DNA from 3 places in the Limosilactobacillus allomucosae genome. Region 1 is predicted to be linked to each of the others. Evidence: predicted binding sites of a transcription regulator. Region 1 holds the regulator's gene; each other region holds the start of a gene.
What was found. Region 1 encodes NrdR, which represses ribonucleotide reductase genes. Its sites were predicted from a motif close to ACACNATATATNGTGT; they were not measured.
Positions count from the first base shown of each region.

Region 2: a site for NrdR is predicted at 1,698-1,713, ahead of nrdH (glutaredoxin-like protein NrdH). Genes of this name have one in related genera too.
Region 3: a site for NrdR is predicted at 2,154-2,169, ahead of nrdD (anaerobic ribonucleoside-triphosphate reductase). Genes of this name have one in related genera too.

Region 1 covers NZ_CP154878.1:1,742,670-1,746,789, forward strand. Annotated here, with positions in the region: gene dnaI (primosomal protein DnaI) at 1-98, opposite strand, end outside; gene ABC765_RS08000 (DnaD domain protein) at 114-1,502, opposite strand; gene nrdR (transcriptional regulator NrdR) at 1,519-1,992, opposite strand; gene coaE (dephospho-CoA kinase) at 2,044-2,646, opposite strand; gene mutM (DNA-formamidopyrimidine glycosylase) at 2,643-3,482, opposite strand; gene polA (DNA polymerase I) at 3,616-4,120, opposite strand, start outside.
Region 2 covers NZ_CP154878.1:310,111-314,230, reverse strand. Annotated here, with positions in the region: gene dnaX (DNA polymerase III subunit gamma/tau) at 1-793, opposite strand, end outside; RNA gene ffs (signal recognition particle sRNA small type) at 925-1,021, opposite strand; gene tadA (tRNA adenosine(34) deaminase TadA) at 1,069-1,557, opposite strand; gene nrdH (glutaredoxin-like protein NrdH) at 1,824-2,045, shown strand; gene nrdE (class 1b ribonucleoside-diphosphate reductase subunit alpha) at 2,134-4,120, shown strand, end outside.
Region 3 covers NZ_CP154878.1:1,895,748-1,899,867, reverse strand. Annotated here, with positions in the region: gene ABC765_RS08810 (ATP-binding protein) at 1-1,185, shown strand, start outside; gene ABC765_RS08805 (RloB family protein) at 1,148-1,747, shown strand; gene nrdD (anaerobic ribonucleoside-triphosphate reductase) at 2,245-4,120, shown strand, end outside.

The DNA.
Region 1 (4,120 bases):
TCAGGATCTTGGTAGGCCTTTTTAATCAGTTCCTGATACTGAGGTGAGCCGCTTTGCCCGCCGATAATTGAGTTAATGGTTTCTATGATAGGACGCATTGGCAATCCCTCCAATCATTGTTTTTGATCTGAACTGTTTTTTTGCTGATCAAGTTCAGCCAGCATTTGGTCAATCTTAGCAAGTTTTTCAGCAGACGGCTTTTTATTTTTGACTTTTTCCGGATGTTTTGCCCATTCCGGCAGTTCCTCGTTGATATTGCTGCGGCCGTTTGAGTAATAGCGGCGCTTGGGCTTTGATGAAGCCTGCCTATCATTGTCCTTTTTATGATTCTTGATTTCACGAATAGCGTCAGCTGCCGTCTTCACTCCCGCCTTGATCCAGGCATTGGCAATCCCATCTGCCAGACTGGCCTTTAAGGTGGTATTTTCTTTTTGGACGATTATATGATAGATCAGTATGTTGACAACCTCACCGGGCAGCTGCCCCTGCTCAACCAAGCGCGTCAAGGTGTTGCGCTCATTTGGCGAAACATAGCCAGAACCGCTTGACTGCTTGATTCCAGCCAGATAGTCATAAGGTGCGTACTGGCGTGCCGTCTGAATCAGGCTGCGCTCAACCTCGCCCAGGTCGGTTAGATCCTCAGCTGTCGCCGGAATTGCCGGGGCTGGATCGTCTGGTCTGCGCAGCGTGCCGGCATAATGGGCTGCAATGCCGCGTTTTAGAGCCTGAGGCTGCAGAATGCCGCTTCTAAAATCCGTCGCATCGTATACCAGGCTGGCCATGCTGCTCTCATCAATACTATAGAGAACGCTTTCTGAGATGATCAGTTTCCGCTGCTCCTTAACGCTTTGCAGATCAATACCACGATTTCTCAGCTGATCAAGCAGAAAGTTGAAGTCAAAGCTGTTAGACGGTAATTTTTGGATTGTCTGACTTTCAGGAACCGCCGTCGCTCTGGCATTATTTAAAATTGGCCGTTCCGCATCCCAGGCCGCACGATCAGGTCGAAAAACCTCAAAGTAGTCATGGGTCAGATTATGCATACGGCTGGTATCGAACTGATAGCGTCTTGAGCGGGCAACCAGCTCGTCAAACCGCTGCTCGCCAATCTGCTGGAGCAGCCGAACGCTCAAAAGATCATCATTAATGAATTCTTCAGGCGTCATCGTAGGCTGCAGAACGTAGACATAGACGCCGCCAATCTCATCTTGCTGATAAAAAGTCTGCAGCATTTCAACGCCCTCCAGACTATTACGGGCCTCAGCAAATTGAGCAACCCCCAGATTCAAGCGATCCAGCATGATGCTGTGGGCCTGGCGCTTGGTCAGCATTGGTTCGGGGACCAGCTGACTTTGCAAAGCATAAAAAAGCCCCAGCGCGGTGGGACTCAGCAATGGTTGGTAAAAATCAATAAAAGTCGCTTGGTCAAACCGTACAAAGTCTGACGCAGCGGCCACGATAAAGCCGGTTTGCGGCGTCAAGCGCCCTTGCACTTCAGCCATAACGACTCCTCCTTAATCAGTCTTGATGCTTTTGATGATTCTGGTTGATCATGGCCTCCAGCTCATTCATAAACGCATCGACGTCTTTAAACTGCCGATAGACGCTGGCAAAACGAATGTAGGAGATCTCATCAACGTCTTTGAGCGCATTCATAACGTATTCGCCAATCACTTGACTGGAAACCTCATTTTCCCCACGTGAGCGGACGCGTCTTTCAACCTCATTGGCGATGCTGGTAAGTTTTTCCATGCTGACGGGACGCTTTTCAGCCGAGCGGACCAACCCGTTTAAAACTTTTTGGCGATTGAATTCCTGCCGCGTGCCATCTTTTTTGATTACTAAAAGCGGCGTTTCCTCATAGCGCTCAAAAGTAGTAAAGCGAAAGCCACAGGTTGCACATTCGCGGCGGCGACGAATACAGGTGCCATCTTCACTGGGACGACTGTCAACCACGCGTGATCCGTTATGATGGCAGTGTGGACATTGCATACCGAATTCCTCCTGTCAATAGGTTATGCATTTATCTTATCACACTTGCGATCATTTTTGCTGACTTACTCGTTCAACCAGTCTTGCCACTTGAAGACGCGTTTGTGCAAGCGAGCCATTGTTGTCGATTATCACATCGGCACGCCGCATTTTTTCTTCTAAAGGCATCTGAGCATTGATTCTTTTCAAAGCAGCGGCTTTAGTACAATGATCTCGTTTCATCAACCGCTCAAGCTGCGTTTTGCGATCAACGACTGCCAAAACGGTCAGATCGCATTCCTGATCCAGCCCAGTTTCAAACAGCAACGGCACATCTAAAACCACCACGGGCAGCCCTTGTTTTTTAAAGCCGGCCAGCTGTTTATCGATTGCTGCCATAATCAGAGGATGCTCGATTTGATCCAGATCGCTGAGGCTTTTGGGATCATCAAAAACCACGCTGCCCAGCGCCGCGCGATCAAGCGTGCCATCAGGCTGAAGCACTTGGCTGCCAAAGCGGCTTATGATCTGTGCCAGGCCAAGACTGCCAGGCATAACGACTTGACGGGCTGTCTGATCGGCATCAATTACCGGCCAGCCGACTTCTTTAAAGATATTGCTGATGGTTGACTTACCGCTTGCAATCCCGCCCGTCAGACCGATTACCCTAGTCATTTCTGATCACCTGCCCAAGCCTGACAATGAGGACAAAAAGTCGTGCCACGCTGAGCTACCTTGATCTTAACCAGTTTATGTCCGCATCGTTCGCATTTCTCGCCGCCGCGACCATAAACTTCCAGCTGATTTTGAAAGGCGCCAGCTTCACCAAAGGCATTCATAAACGTATGCACGGTTGTCCCCTTGTATTTAGTCGCCTTGGCAATCTCTTTGATGATATTGTCATGCAGCGTCTGAATCTGCTCGTCGGTCAGCGTATTAGCCGGCTGTTCGGGATTAATGCGGCTCTGCCAAAGAACCTCGTCGCAATAAATATTACCCAGTCCGGCAACGTGATCCTGATTTAGTAAAAACGGCTTGATTTTACTGCGGCTCTTTTTCAGAATTCGTTTAAAATAGTCAACCTTAAAGTCTTTGGCAGTTGGTTCTGGTCCCATAGTCTTTAAGCCGCCGACCTGCATCTCTTCACCGGTTTTAACCAAGCGCATGCGGCCAAACTTGCGCGTGTCGCGATAGCAAAGCTCCGTACCATCCGTAAAATGGAAAACTACATGCGTATGCTTGTCGATTGGACCATCATTGAGCTGGCGATAATAGCTGCCTTCCATCCGCAAATGTGAAACCATGGTCAGATCATTGGTAAAGCGAAACAACAGATACTTGCCCCGCCGATCAATCCGTTCAATCGTCTGACCAATCAAGGCTTGCCGAAACTCATCGATGTCGTTTTCAATCGTTTTCCCATAGTAAATGTCAATCCCTTGAATCTTACGGCCCGCGGCAATATTCATCAACCCTCGGCGTACGGTCTCTACTTCTGGCATCTCTGGCATTTGATCGTCCTCGTTTCTTTTAGAATCATTATCGATTATAGTTGATTTTCAGTTTTCAACCAATTTTTTGCTCAAAACGCATTCCAAAGCAAAAGCCGCGGCTAGCCTTGACTGCCACGGCCTAAAGCTTTATTTATTTTTTCAGATCATACCAGGTGTCGCCATACTTGCTTTCAACCTTTAGCGGTACGTCCAGCTTGAAGGCCGAATCCATAACCTGCGGCACCAGTTTTTCCAAAGTTGGAATCTCGGCAGCTGGCGCCTCAAAGACCAGTTCGTCATGAATCTGTAAAAGCATCCGCGCTTTAAGATCATGAGCCCGCAGCATCTTGTCCATATTGATCATGGCAATCTTGATGATATCGGCCGCGCTGCCTTGAATTGGCGTGTTCATCGCGGTTCGTTCGGCAAATGAGCGCTTGGCAAAATTCTTGGAATGGATATCGTCCAAATAGCGCCGCCGATGCGTCAGTGTTTCGACATAGCCCTTTTCGTGAGCCGATTTGACGATTTCCGTAACGTATTTCTTGACGCCAGGAAATTCCTCAAAGTAGCTTTCGATAAATTCATGGGCCTGCTTGCGCGTAACGTGAATGCTTTGTGAAAGGCCATAGTCGCTAATGCCGTAAACGATCCCG
Region 2 (4,120 bases), 920 kb from region 1:
GGGCCGCGGCACTTTGATGACTGGTCGTCTCATCAAAGTATTTTTTCAGCAGCTGCTTGGTGACGCTGCCGGTAACCAAAAGCGCGTCGTCCAGTTTGACTTGGTTATCGCTAAACGACAAGACCTGATCCAAAATACTCAGTGCGTCACGCATGCCACCCTCAGCAGCATTGGCAATTACCCAGAGCGCGTCATTTTCATATTCAACGTGCTTTTGATCCAGGATATACTGCATGCGCTCAAAAGCATCCTGAGCTGAGATCCGTCGAAAATCGAACCGCTGTACCCGACTGATGATAGTCAGCGGAATTTTATGCGGCTCGGTGGTTGCCAGGATAAAAATCACATTGGCTGGCGGTTCTTCCAGGGTTTTCAAAAGGGCATTGAACGCCCCGGTTGAAAGCATGTGCACTTCATCAATGATATAAACCTTGTAGTCGGCTTGAGTTGGCGCATACTTGGCCTTGTCGCGGATATCGCGTATTTCTTCGACCCCGTTGTTGGAAGCAGCATCAATTTCAATCACGTCGCCAAGCTGTCCATTAGTAATCGCCCGGCAGATCTCGCATTCATTGCAAGGTTCGCCGTCTTGCTGATGATGACAGTTAATGGCTTTAGCGAAGATTTTTGCCGCTGAGGTCTTGCCAGTTCCCCTTGGCCCGGCAAACAAATAAGCATGACTGATCTGCTTGGTTATGATCGCGTTTTTTAAAGTCTGCGTAACCACCTGCTGACCAACGATCTCGTCAAATCGCTGTGGCCGCCAAACTCGGTAAAGCGCCTGATAGCTCATCTTGACTGCTTCCTTTCTGGTAAAAATCCGTATTATCGTTATTATACTAGTAAAATCGTCGCAATTCGATTGAAAAAATATTTTGTACATAAAAAAAGCCGTGCGAAACGATCCACACAGCGGTTAATCTTCATAAAAAAACATGGGGCACAAGCTGTAGCGAACTTAGTGCTGCTTCCTTCCGGACCTGACACGATTCGTAGGCACAACCTTGCCCCATGACCTTACGGCAAATAATATCTTACACTATTTTAAAACTAAATGCCAGTCTTCTGTTAATTCTTTTGCTGAGCTGCTTTTTTAGCGGCTTTGCGTGCTTTGCGAACCCGTTTAAAAAATTGTTTGAGCAGCTGCTGACATTCTTTTTCTTTGACTCCTGATCTAATCTCAACTTGATGATTGAATCTTGAATCGCTCAGCAGGTGGTACAGGCTGTCGACCGTGCCGGCTTTAGGATTTTTGGCACCATAATATAAAGTACGAATTCGTGAGTTCATAATGGCACCGCTGCACATCATACACGGCTCCAGCGTTACGTACAGATCACATTCTTCCAGTCGCCAGCTTCCCAGATACTCGCAGGCTTCCATAATGGCCAGCAGTTCGGCATGATAGGCTGCATTTTGAAATCTCTCCCGCATGTTATGACCAGCACCGATCACCTTGCCATGATAGACAACGATGGCCCCAATCGGTACCTCATCCATTAATTCAGCCTGTCTTGCTTCTGCCAACGCCATTTCCATATAATCTTCCGGTTGCAAAATTTTTCTCCCTTATCAATTATTATTAATCAGTGTATAATGGTTTTTGTGATTTTTCTACCGTGTGAGTTATGAAGCAATCTTCATTGAAAATAAAAAATTTGCCGCAGCCGTCAGCACCTCAATCCCTTATCGCCTAGCCACTACATGTTGTATTGACGTTTTGCAAGCGCACATTATGTAGTATGTCAATGCTTGTAATTTCTCCATAACCCGCTATACTATAAAACATTAATTCAACGAAAAGTTAAAGGGGATTGAGATTTATGATTACTGTTTTCTCTAAAAACAACTGTATTCAATGCAAGATGACCAAAATGTTTCTAACGCAGCACCACGTTGACTTTGTTGAACACAATATTGACGAGCATCCAGAATATGTTGATCAACTGAAAGCTGACGGTTTTAAGGCAACGCCAGTAATCAAGCTGCCTGACGGTCAATCCTTTACCGGCTTCCGTCCTGACATGCTGAAGCAATTGGCTTAATTGTCAATTATACCGCGTTATTCCCGGGGATCGTTCAATCATTTTGCACGATGCCCGCTTTTTATTGCACTGGAAAAAGGAGTTATCCATGGCACTATCAGATATCGACCTCACCAAAGTAAAATACTACGACCTCAATAATGAACTCAACATTCCTAAAGACGGTCAAATCCAGCTTGATAAGGATCACGAAGCCTTAGCTGATTTTATCAAAGAAAACGTTTTGCCCAACACCAAACGCTTTGCTTCATTAAAGGAACGCTATGACTGGCTGGAAGAAAACGATTATATCGAAACCGGCTTTATGCACAAGTACCGCTTTGAATTCATCGAAAAGCTCTACGACTTTTTAAAGGCCCAGGATTTTCATTTTCATTCATTTATGGCGGCCTACAAGTTTTACGCTCAGTATGCCCTGCGAACCAACGACAAGGAATACTACCTGGAAAACTACATTGATCGCGTTGCCATGAACGCCTTGTTTTTGGCTGACGGCAATGAGGAACTGGCCATGCAGCTGGCCGATGAATTGATTCACCAGCGCTATCAGCCAGCTACGCCAACCTTTTTAAATGCTGGTCGCAAACGGCGCGGCGAATTCGTATCCTGTTTTGAGATTCAGGCAACCGATGATATGAACTCAATCGGACGGACGATCAATTCCGCCCTGCAGCTTTCCAAGATCGGCGGTGGCGTTGGCATCAACCTTTCCAACCTCCGTGAAGCGGGCGCACCAATCAAAAAGATCAAAGGTGCCGCCAGCGGGGTCGTCCCAGTCATGAAGCTTTTGGAGGACTCTTTTTCCTACTCAAATCAGCTGGGTCAGCGGCAAGGCGCTGGCGTAGTCTATCTAAGCGTCTTTCATCCTGATATCGTAGCCTTCTTGTCTGCCAAGAAAGAAAATGCTGATGAAAAGATTCGAATCAAGACGCTTTCGCTTGGGATTACCGTTCCCGATAAATTTTACGAACTGGTTGAAGCCAATCAAGAGATGTACTTGTTCAGTCCTTATGACGTTGAGCGCATCTATGGCGTGCCATTCTCGTACGTCGACATCACCAATGAATATGAGAATATGGTCGCTAACGATGCCATTACCAAATATAAGGTCAACGCTCGCGACTTGGAAGATGAGATCTCCAAGCTGCAGCAGGAGTCCGGCTACCCATACATCGTCAATCTGGATACCGTCAACCGTGCCAATCCAATCGACGGCAAGATCGTAATGAGCAACCTTTGTTCAGAAATTGCTCAGGTTCAGCGGCCGTCAATCGTTAACGATGATCAGACGTTTGCCAAGCTGGGGACCGACGTTTCTTGCAATCTTGGCTCCACCAATATCGCCAACATGATGGAAACGCCAGACTTTGGCCGCTCAGTTAGCGCCATGGTACGGGGACTGACCCATATCAGCGACATTGAGCACCTTGACGTCGTTCCGTCAATCGAGCACGGCAACGACATGGCTCACGCGATCGGTCTCGGTGCCATGGGACTGCACGGCTACCTGGCCAAGCACCATATTCAATACGGCTCGCCAGTCGCCCTGGAATTTACCAGTGTCTACTTTATGCTGCTCAACTATTGGACGATCAAAGCCTCCAACGACATTGCCCGTGAACGTCATGAAACGTTTGCCGAGTTTGAAAAGAGCACTTATGCAGATGGCTCCTACTTCGATAAATACGTCAGTCAAGACTGGGGTCCTAAGTCGGCAACGGTCAAGCAGCTGTTTGAAGGCATCTTTATTCCTGGCATTAAGGACTGGCAGGAACTCAAAGCGGCCGTGCAAAAAGATGGTCTCTACAACGCCTATCGCTTAGCCGTTGCCCCGAATGGATCGACGTCGTACATTGGCGACTCGACTTCCAGCCTGCACCCAATCATCAATCGAATTGAGGAACGGCAAGAAAAAATGATTGGCAAGATCTACTACCCGGCACCATACCTCAGCAACGATACCATGCCATACTACAAGTCGGCTTATGATACCGACATGCGCAGCGTGATCGATACCTATGCGGCTGCTCAGGAACATATTGATCAATCACTGGCAATGACGCTGTTTATGCGTT
Region 3 (4,120 bases), 150 kb from region 1:
AAAAACCTGCTGATTTTTGGTCCAAATGGTGCGGGGAAAACATGGGTCATCAATGGTCTTTTAACGATGAAGAAAATCGTTTTAAACGGGGGTGGCGAAAACAGTGCAAGCAGATTGGCATTTACGCCATTTGCTTTGGACGAGGACTCAAGAAATGAAGATACCAGTTTTACGATTGATTTATTGATTGACTCAGTTCAATATCAATATCGCTTTGACTATAATGCACGTGCGGTAACTTATGAATCATTAGACATTATTAAGCGAAACAAGACTATCAATTATTTCAAGCGACAAGATCAGAATTTATTGAACGTACCTGATCAATTAAAAGCATATATTAAAAATATGCGTATCAATGGCCTGTTTCTCTATATTGCGCAACAATTCAACGATATTCATGCAATGCGTATCTTTAAATGGTTTTATAATGATTTATACGCAATTAATAATTCAGGCATCGTACCAGCAAAGTTGGTCGAATTAATGAAGAATCAAATCTTGAAAGATGAAATGGTGGCCTTTTTACGAAACGCTGATTTTAATATTATTGACATTAGGGTTCGCGATATACCTACGCCAAATCTACAAGATATTCCTGAACAGCTGCAGCCACTCTTTAAAGATGCGCAGAAAACTGTGCCGCAACTATTTACTGTTCATAAAAAATATAATGGTGCCGGACAGGTCGTTGGAGATGAGGAATTTTCATTAAGCCAAGAATCGCTTGGGACAATCCGTATCTTTAAGATAGTGCTGTACATTATCTATTCGCAGGTTAATGGCAGTCACAAAACAATTTTGATTGATGAATTTGATGATTCGCTTCATAACGAATTGTCACAGTCGCTGGTCAGAATTTTTAATTCAAAGCAAAACCTAAATCAGTTTATCTTAACAACGCATAATATTCAGCTGATGGACTTAAAGGTGAGAATTGACCAGATTTACTTAGCTGAGAAAGATTTTCATGGTATCAGCACGTTAAACTCAATTTTTGATTTTAATGATCCACGCACTAAGGGACGCCTGGATATTCATTTTGCCAAGCGTTACATTGAGGGACGATATGGGGCCGTTCCGATCGTTGATACCGAAGAATTATTGAAGACTTTGGCAAGAGTTGATGGCATAGTGGGGGAACAATATGTCAAGAACGAGGAAAAAGATAAAACCACATTTTAGTATTGGCATTTTTTGCGAGGGCGCATCGGAAAAACAGTATTTTGACATGCTTAACAAAAAATATCGTCGCGGCAATGTCGTGACAACATATCACACAAAAATAAAAGTCAAAGATGCTGGGGCTTCTGGAAGAAAGTTGATTGAGACCGCCAATCAACACCAAAAACAAGAAAAATTTGATCAGGTATATGTTGTTTTTGACCGCGATGATCACTCAAGAGCAGAACTGCAACATTGCGAAAAACTTGCCGAGCGCTATAACATTAAAGTGATTTTTTCTTCAATTTCATTTGAGATTTGGATTTTGATGCATTTTGAAAGTGTAATGAAATCATATACAAGAAAAGGACTTTATCAAAAACTTTCGGGGAAAAAGTACTTTGGCCAAGATTATCGTCGTTTCAAAGGCTCTGATTATTCAAAATATCTTGAAGACAAAGTTCAGACCGCCAAATTAAATGCTGAACGGCTTTATCAAAAGAATAACAAGATCTATGACGATGATCCGTTTACCAATGTTGATAAAGCAATTAAAGAGATTTATGATATTGATCAATTTTAAAACAGCTCGATCGCAATGGTCGGGCTGTTATTTATATAATAGAAAAAATTAAAAAGCATGGCGACAGCTGGCTCGCTAAAAATTTTTTAAAGCTTGATCCAATCAGAACTATCACGTTTTACTCAGCGTTAAATTCTTGTCAAGCCTTGATATATCAATGATTAGCAACTATGATAGTCTTTGGCTGTTTTTGGAAGTGATGGTATTTTTATCATATATCCAGAAAAATTTAGGACGATTTTATGAGCATATCAAACGATAAATTAGCTTTGGATTATACATTGAATTCAGTTCGATATGCGATTCATGCCAAATCAAGAATTGAGTTTTAGCGTGCTTTTGATCGCCTTAACGTACGATTATGAAATCTATTTTATAACCTCGATCTGCAATAACAAATTACTGACTACAACATATAGTGATGTAAAAGTCAAGGCTTAACTAGATGTTGTGTTTTGCGCTAATATAGATGGTGTTCAAAAAAGGAGAGGATCACAATGAAGCTGCAGACGGAAAAAAACACCGGGCTAAATAGTCTGGCAGATTTAAAGGTAGTTAAAAGGGATGGGACTGAAACGCCCTTTTATGCCTATAAGCTGAACTTGATCTTTAAGTCACTTGACGCGGATTGGGCAACGCAACAATCCGTCTGCCAAGCTTTGTCACAGGCCTTTAAGGATCAGGCAAGCGCCACGACGATTGAGATTGCCGAAGCTTTTGTTGATGGACTGCGCCAGGCTGGTCATGACGATCTGGCAACGCGCTACATTGAATACCGCAAGCAGGATGAAGAAGCCTTTGCCGAGGCCACTAATCCGATGAACAAGCTCCATCAGCTGTTTGGCCGTGATTCCCATATCGTGCACGAAAATGCCAACAAGGACTCACGGGTCTTTAACACGCAGCGTGACCTGGAAGCCGGTGTGGTTAGTCGAGCACTGGGACTCAAAATGCTGCCAGGTATCGTTGCCAAGGCACATCTGCGTGGCGACATTCACTGGCACGATTTGGACTACTCTCCAGTTATGCCAGAAACCAACTGTTGTCTGATCGACTTTGACGAAATGTTCAAAAATGGTTTTAAGATTGGGAACGCGTGGGTTTCTTCACCACGCTCCATTCAAACGGCCACGGCTCAGATGTCGCAGATTATTGCCAACGTAGCTTCACTGCAGTATGGTGGCTGCTCGGCCAACCGCATTGACCAGCTGTTGGAGCCATATGCCAAGCTTAACTATGAAAAGCACATGAAGGATGCCAAGGAATGGGTTGCGCCAGACAAGCAGGAAGCCTATGCCAAGGCCAAGACTAAAAAAGACATTTATGACGCGATGCAGGCTCTGGAATATGAGATCAACACGCTCTACTCCAGTCAGGGGCAGACACCGTTTACGACGATCAACTTTGGTTTGGGAACTTCCTGGATCTGCCGCGAGATTCAAAAAGCAATTTTACAGATTCGCATCAAGGGGCTGGGCAAGGAACATCGGACGGCGATCTTCCCGAAGCTGATCTTTACTTTAAAGCGCGGTCTGAATCTTAAGCCAGGCGATCCCAACTATGATATCAAACAGTTGGCGCTGGAATGCTCTACTAAACGGATGTACCCTGACCTATTGATGTATGACAAGATCAAGGAGATTACGGGCTCATTCAAGACGCCAATGGGTTGCCGGTCGTTTTTGCAGGGCTGGAAAGATGAAAACGGCAAGGAGGTCAACTCTGGCCGGATGAACCTGGGCGTGGTTACGGTCAACCTGCCTCGGATCGCTTTGGAGGCTCATGGCGACAAGCAGCTGTTCTGGCAGATCTTTGATGAAAAGATGAACATTGCCAAGATCGCGCTGGACTACCGGATCAAGCGGACCAAGGAAGCCAAGCCGGAAAACGCGCCGCTGCTTTACATGTATGGTGCGTTTGGCAAGCGGCTGAAGAAAGACGACAGCGTTGATGAGGTCTTCAAGAACAGCCGCGCGACCGTATCATTGGGCTACATTGGTCTGTATGAGGTCTGCTCAACGTTCTACGGTCCAAAGTGGGAACACAACCAGGAAGCTCACGACTTTGCGGTTTCAATCGTCAAACAGATGCATGACCTTTGTGCGCAATGGGAAAAAGAAGAAGGCTACCACTTCAGCGTCTACTCCACGCCAGCCGAATCTTTAACGGACACGTTCTGCCGGGATGACGAAAAGAAGTTTGGCCTGGTTGAAGACGTCACTGACAAGGAATATTACACCAACAGCTTCCACTATGACGTCCGCAAGCATCCGACGCCATTTGAAAAGCTGACGTTTGAAGAAGACTTTCCTCAGTACGCAGCGGGTGGTTTCATTCACTACTGCGAATATCCAAACCTGCGTCAGAATCCGA